2 regions of the Bradyrhizobium sp. USDA 336 genome follow, and region 2 is predicted to be linked to the other one. Evidence: riboswitches for the same ligand, from Rfam matches in the RefSeq annotation. Region 2 holds a riboswitch; the other holds the start of a gene.
The links. Region 2 has a riboswitch for cobalamin ahead of ABIA45_RS13610 (TonB-dependent receptor). Riboswitches for the same ligand answer to the same signal wherever they lie in the genome.

Region 1 (3,407 bases), 5.2 Mb from region 2:
ATCGGCCCTGCCGCAGAAGATCGCCGAGCCGGCCTTGCGGCGTAGTCACAAAGTTGAAGTTACTTGGATCATGCAGAAAGCTAAGATTTGCGTCCCTTTCACCATCTGCGACTTCTTTGGCGATCAGCGAGAGCGCTAGGGCACGCCAGCCCAATTCCATCGGCTTCGCATAGGTTGACGCAAGCTCAATCGTACCGTCGAGCGCGACTTTCCAGGTGATAGCGTACTGCTCGTCTGATTTGTTGTCTCGGTGCCTGGTCCACGAAACGAAAACATGGTCGTTTTCGCCAAGTTCAGCGACCCCCCACATCTGAGGGACGAACTGTGCCACCTTCGAGACATTGGAGATGATTTGTTCTATCGTCTCACCATCTTGCGCTCGCCACGTTGACTTGAGTCTTTCGACAAGTGGGTTGTCGCTGGCGCGAATAGTGTTACTCATGGCAGCCGGCCAGGCTAGGCAGATTAGAAGTCCGCCCATGCGAAGCCATAGCGCGGGTCTTCCCGACATTCTCTTCATAACCCTCGGCCTATCACGTTTCATCCGTACATCTTTCAAGGCGGGCAACCTTGAACCTGCTATGAGCGAGCGCAAGAAGTTTACGGAGACGCGACGGGGCACCCGCGGCTGTCCCGCGCGGGCAGGCGCTCCCCTCTATGTCACGCGCCGCTAACTTCCATAGCCAGCGACAGCGTCAATTGGCTGAGCTGGACATCCCCAGCAGAAGAGACTGGGCATGTCGAGGGGCTTGCATTCTTCGTGCCAGGCAGCAGGCGGAGATTTGCACGGGTTTTATGTCCCTATTGTCGACTTTCCGACCTGCGCACGTTTCGATGTTTCCATTCAGTGTATCGGCGTAGTTTGTGCATCCTTGTCCCGCACAGATAGTTTGCGGAAGAGGTGAGCGCCTCGATGCCAAGTGCCTGATGAGATTCGACGGTGTGTTTGCCGTCATTGAACCGGGTGGTTCGCTAAAGTTGCCGTCGGCGTTCGGCCTACATGATGGCTGGCGATACGAAGCCGAGAAGGTCTGGCTGGCACGAAAATCAACCTGCTCGCCGCGTATGTTGCTAGATTGCGCCTCCTGCCTTGACGTGTTCAATGGGGATCCTCTAGTCGAGAAAATAGCTGGCCAGCGGATGTGCTGGGCGAACCGCTGGAAATCGGAAGCCGCATCGAATGCATTCTGCTCGAAACGGCGGTAATCGCCGCTACGCGGGCTGGTTTTGTCCCTTCATTGATGGGGCGGGCGGCGTCGCCTCAAGGCAGCTCCGAGTCGCACTCCGACATCTGACAAGGACATCTCTGATTGCGACAGCTCTGTTTAGAGAATCATAGAGATGGACGGTCATTCGCCTAGTAGATGTCGCAGATAGCGTGGCACATAATCTGAGAGGTTGACGGAAGAGTCCTCCTGCCGATAATCCAAGCTCGTCGAGGTTCTCCGAATCCCACTTGATCCGGAGCTAAGAGGGAAGCCGGTCCAAATGCCGGCGCTGCCCCCGCAACTGTGAGCGGCGAGCTACTGTCCAACGATGTCACTGAAGCCCGCACGGCTTTGGGAAGGCCGGACAGCAGCGATGAGCCAGCGAGCCAGGAGACCTGCCCCGACGATAGATTGGTCCACGGGCGGGGTGTCTCGGTGGTGCGCCAAGCAGCCGTCGCGCGCGCGACTTCCTCTGCCTGCGTCCGCCATGGCCTCTGTCCCCAACAGGGGTTAACACTATGTCTCTTCTCTCTCTTCCGGTTGCTACGCTCGGTACGCCACGCATCGGTCCAAGGCGTGAGCTCAAATTCGCTCTTGAAAGCTACTGGGCCGGAAAGATCAGCGAACAGCAGTTGCTCGAGGACGCATCCGGCCTGCGCGCAGCGAACTGGGCTCGTCAGAAGTCTCTCGGCGTCACGGTCATTCCGTCGAATGACTTCTCGCTGTATGATCAGGTGCTCGATACAAGTGTCATGGTTGGCGCTATCCCGGAGATCTACGCCTCGAAAGGAGAATCCGTTTCCCTCAAGACGTACTTCGCCATGGCTCGCGGATCACAATGCGACGATCAGGATGCGAGTTGCGGTCTGGGCCCGCGGGGGTCTGGCGCACCCGCGCAGGAAATGACTAAGTGGTTTGATACCAACTACCACTACATGGTTCCCGAGTTTTACAAGGGACAGGGGTTCAGACTTTGCTCTCGCAAACCCATTGAAGAGTATGTGGAAGCAAAGGCTCTAGGCTTTCAAACCCGCCCTGTCCTGATCGGGCCCGTCACATTCCTAAATCTCGGTAAGAGTGCCGATAGCGCGTTCCAGCCCCTCTCCCTACTGGATGATTTGATACCGGTCTATATCGACGTTCTGCATGAATTGGCCGAACGAGGGGCAAGTTGGGTTCAGTTTGACGAGCCCTGCCTGGTCCTTGATCTGGACGAAGCGGTGCGAAAATCATTGCTACATGCCTATAACCGGTTCGCAAAGGAGGGACCGGCTATCAAGATCATGGTTGCCAGCTATTTCGGCGAGCTAGGCGACAATCTGGATACCGCATTGAGCCTCCCGGTTTCCGGTCTGCACTTTGATCTGGTTCGAGCGCCAGAGTTGTTGGATAAGATCGTCGCTGTCGGCCGAAGTGATCTCGTCATGTCGCTCGGGGTCATCGACGGCCGGAATGTATGGCGGTCGAACTTGTCGTCCCTTCGTCAGCGGCTGGAGCCCGCGATTGCGAAGCTCGGCAAGCACCGTGTACAGCTCGCTCCATCCTGCTCGCTGCTTCACGTGCCGGTCGATGTTGAACTCGAGACCGGGCTCACGTCCGACGTCAAGAGCTGGCTTGCTTTCTCTGTTCAGAAGATGCGTGAGCTTGCGATCCTGGCGCGAGCACTCGCTGGCGACCAAAATGTTGGGCTCGCTCTTGCCGATTCGGAATGCGCTGCGACTGCCCGCCGGACTTCGCCGAAGATCCATGATGCCAATGTCGCTACCCGGATGAGGGCGATCGACCAGACGATGCGCAGGCGCGCAAGCCCATTTGCCCGTCGTTCCGAGATCCAAAGGGCACGCTTTGGACTACCAGCGTTTCCCACCACGACAATCGGATCGTTTCCGCAGACCAGAGAGGTTCGAAATGCTCGTGCGGCGCATGCGCTAGGCGCGATGAGCGACGAACAATACGACAGGTTCATCAAGGAGGAGATAGCCCGCGCCGTACATTGGCAGGAGGACATTGGTCTTGACGTCCTCGTGCACGGAGAATTTGAGCGCAATGACATGGTGCAGTACTTTGGCGAGCAACTCGGCGGCTTCCTATTTACCAGGAAGGGATGGGTACAGTCTTATGGTTCGCGCTGCGTCAGGCCCCCGATCCTGTTTGGCGATGTAGTGCGGTCGAAGCCGATCACTGTGGACTGGTGGCGCT
Region 2 (3,407 bases):
TCAGCGCGAAGCTGCGCGTCAGCTTGAGCCTGTCCTCGAATGACAGCGCCTCGTTGTCGATGCGTGCGGTCTGCTGCTGCGTCGTGAGCAGGCCGTAGAAACCGCGGTTGGGGTCGACCAGCGAAACGGAATCGCCGGGAAAGTTTGCCGCGCCGGGCCTGACGAAATCGAGATAGCTCGACGACAGCGTCGTGACCAGCCGGTTATCGAAGCCCGCAATATTTGTATCCCAGATCAGGTCGGTGATGTTGCCGACCAGCCGCTGGCTGTGGGCGACATAGAAACGCTCGCGATCGACCAGGTTCGTGGTGGAATTGAACGCCTCGATCTCGTTATTGAACCAGATTCGTTCCGCGCCATAGCCATAGGCCTGACTTTTCAGCGTGAGGTCAGGCGCGAGCTTCAGCTCGAATCCGCCACGCAGCCACACTTCCTGCGCCACGTTGCGGTTATCGAGAACGTTGTAATTGGTGTTGAAGGTGCGATCGTCGATGGTGACGGCACCGAGATTCGTTCCGTTGTAATTCGAGACGTAATTGCCGGAGACGATCCCCGTCGTCGCGTGCGAACCGCTGAAGGCGACCGGCACCAGCGGCGCGCCCCAATAGGCCTTCGAGCGGTCTTCACGATATTCGACCGCGCCCCAGAACCTGAGACTATCCGAGGCGCGGTAATTGAGCTGGCCGGACGTGCCGAAGGTCTTGACATTGGTGTCGTCGGCAAAGCCGTTGAGCGCGGAACGGCTGATGTCGAAGCGATAATCCAGCCCCTGCACATTGGTGCTGCCGCCGGAGCCGTAATGGGCACGGAACGAATTCAGCGAGTCCCAGGAGAAATCGGCCTCGTTGCTGACAGCTCCGGTGTGCGGCTGCTTGGTGACGAAGTTGATCGCGCCGCCCGCCGCGCCCTCGCCCGAAATCAGCGAGGCCGGGCCCTTGAGGAATTCCGCGGCCTCAAGGTTGGCGGTGTCCACGATCCGCGAGGTCATGTTCTGCGGACCGATCTTGATGCCGTTGTAGAGCGTGTTGATCTGGCTGTTGGTGAAGCCGCGCATGGAGAAGGCGGAAGGTTCGGCCGGGTTGTCGCCCGAGGTGACGCCGACGGCGCCCTGCGCCACCTCGGACACGGTGCGATAGCCCTGCTCGCGCATCGTTTCGGCGGAGACAACTTCGACGGTCGCGGGCGTCTGCCGCACCGTCAGGCCGAGCCGCGATGCGCTTTCGGCCACGGCATTGGTGTTGAGGGGCGTCTGCACCGTCGAATCCGGCACGACGGGTTTTGGCGCGGCGGATACAGCCGCCGGCCTGCGCGCTGCCGCGCGACGCGCGCTCTGCGCCGCTCCTGCTGCCTGTTTGGCCGGCTTGCGCGCCTGGGCGGGCGATACCTCGATGGGTGGCAGGGACTCCCGGGCCTGCTGCGCCAGAGCGGCAGGCGGACCAAGAGCGGCGAAGGACGTGAACGCGGCGGAAACCAGCAGGACGCGGCGCGGTCGTGCGATACGGATGGAAGACACAGGTCAAAACCTCGGTATGACGTCAGTGGCACGTCACAGCGAACGAGGTCTCACCTTTGGCCTTGCAGCCGTCCGATGAAGCCGAATGTCTGTACTCCCCGACCGACATCTTCGCGTGTGACCACGGCTGACGGCAGGTCTCCTGGCTCGCGGGTCGTGACCGCTTCGTCGCCTTCCCGGGACCGAGGACCCAGTGGCTCGTGACGAAGGATTCACCGCTTACAGTTGCGGGGGCAGCCGCGGCATTGGGGACAATTTTCCCCGCACCGCATTCCCTTTTCATTCCCTCTCGGGAAAACCGTCGCGAGCATCTAGGATTACCGCCAAGACAGAGTCAATGTGCCAGTTGCGGCGTTGTGGCCACAGCAGCCAACTTCCCTGGAGATGAGCATGGAAGGCGAGACCTTCCTCTGGTTGATCAGGCATGCGGCCGTCGTGGGCGTGCCCGGGACGATCCATGCGGCCGATGCGCGGGCCGACCTCGGCGATCACGCCGCATTGACGGCTCTCAGGCGCCTCTTGCCCGCGGATGTCGCCGGCTATGCCAGCCCGTCGCGGCGCACGGTCGAGACGGCGCGCGCGCTGGGGCTCGAACCGGAACTGGTCAGCGAATTTCGCGAGCAGGATTTCGGCGATTGGACCGGCCATCGGCATGACGAGCTCGCCGCGACCGGCGGCGAGGCCTACGCGCAGGTCTGGCGCGATCCCGCGCACGGACGGCCGCCGAACGGCGAAAGCTTTGCGGATCAGGTCGCCCGCGTCCGCCTCGGCCTGGCGCAGATTGGCGCAGGCTCCGCGGCGCTGGTCGTTCATTCCGGCACCATTCGTGCCACGCTCTGCATCGCGCTCGATCTCACACCGGAAGCCGCACTGCGCTTCGTGATCGATCCACTGTCGCTGACCCGGATCGACCGGCTCGCGGGCGGCTGGCGTGTCGTCTCGGTCAATCAACGCATTAGCTAGGCCGATCCGGCACATTGGCCTGCGCGAAGGTCGCCATGCCGTTGTGAAGTGCGCAGGCCGAGCGCACCAGCGGCAGCGCGATCGCCGCACCCGATCCCTCGCCGAGCCTGAGATCGAGGCTGATCAGCGGCTGCACGTTCAGCGTGCGCAACACCAGCCGATGTCCCTGCTCCGCCGATTGATGCGAGGGCAACAGGAACGGCTGGCAGGACGGGTTGAGGCGCGCCGCCGCCAGCGCCGCCACCGAGACGATGAAGCCGTCGATCAACACGGGAATGCGGCGTTGCGCGGCCGCGATGATCGCGCCCGAGATCGCCGCGATCTCGAGGCCACCGACCGCGCACAGGATCTTCTCGACCGCGGCTCCGGCGACGCCGTGGCGCGCGATCGCCGCATCGATCACCCGCGCCTTGTGCGCGCGGCCGGCCGCATCGATGCCCGTGCCGCTGCCCGCGATCTCCCCGGCGCTCACACCAAGTAGGCTCGCCGCGATCGCCGCCGATGTCGTGGTGTTGCCGATCCCCATCTCGCCGAAGATCAAGAGATCAGGCCGGCCGGCCTCGGCGCGCACCACCGCGCGCTGGCCGGCCTCGAAGGCGAAGGCCAATTCCGCCGGCGTGAGCGCGGCCTCGACACTGAAATCGCGGGTGCCGCTGCGCGGCTTGTCGGTGACGATTCCCGCCATCTGCTCCTGGGACAGCGTGCCGGCGTCGACGACCTCGAGGCTCGAACCCAGCTCGCGCGCCAGCACCGAGATCGCGGCGCCACCGGCGGCAAAATTCGCCATCATCGCGATGGTGACGGCTTGCGGATAGGCCGACACGCCCTGCGCGACGATACCGTGGTCGCCGGCGAAGATGATGATCGGCACCCGCGCGGCGCGCGGCTGCCCGGTCGCCTGCAGGCCCGCAAGCTCGATTGCGAGCTGCTC

Region 1: it holds a riboswitch for cobalamin, as region 2 does, so the genes downstream of both, metE (5-methyltetrahydropteroyltriglutamate--homocysteine S-methyltransferase) here and ABIA45_RS13610 (TonB-dependent receptor) in region 2, are expected to answer to the same signal.

What each region holds. Positions count from the first base shown of each region.
Region 1 is NZ_JBIYDC010000002.1:7,879,791-7,883,197, forward strand. It holds gene ABIA45_RS37590 (nodulate formation efficiency C protein) at 1-442, opposite strand, end outside; cobalamin riboswitch at 1,422-1,626, shown strand; gene metE (5-methyltetrahydropteroyltriglutamate--homocysteine S-methyltransferase) at 1,727-3,407, shown strand, end outside.
Region 2 is NZ_JBIYDC010000002.1:2,700,897-2,704,303, forward strand. It holds gene ABIA45_RS13610 (TonB-dependent receptor) at 1-1,513, opposite strand, end outside; cobalamin riboswitch at 1,628-1,831, opposite strand; gene ABIA45_RS13615 (histidine phosphatase family protein) at 1,904-2,476, shown strand; gene cobT (nicotinate-nucleotide--dimethylbenzimidazole phosphoribosyltransferase) at 2,469-3,407, opposite strand, start outside.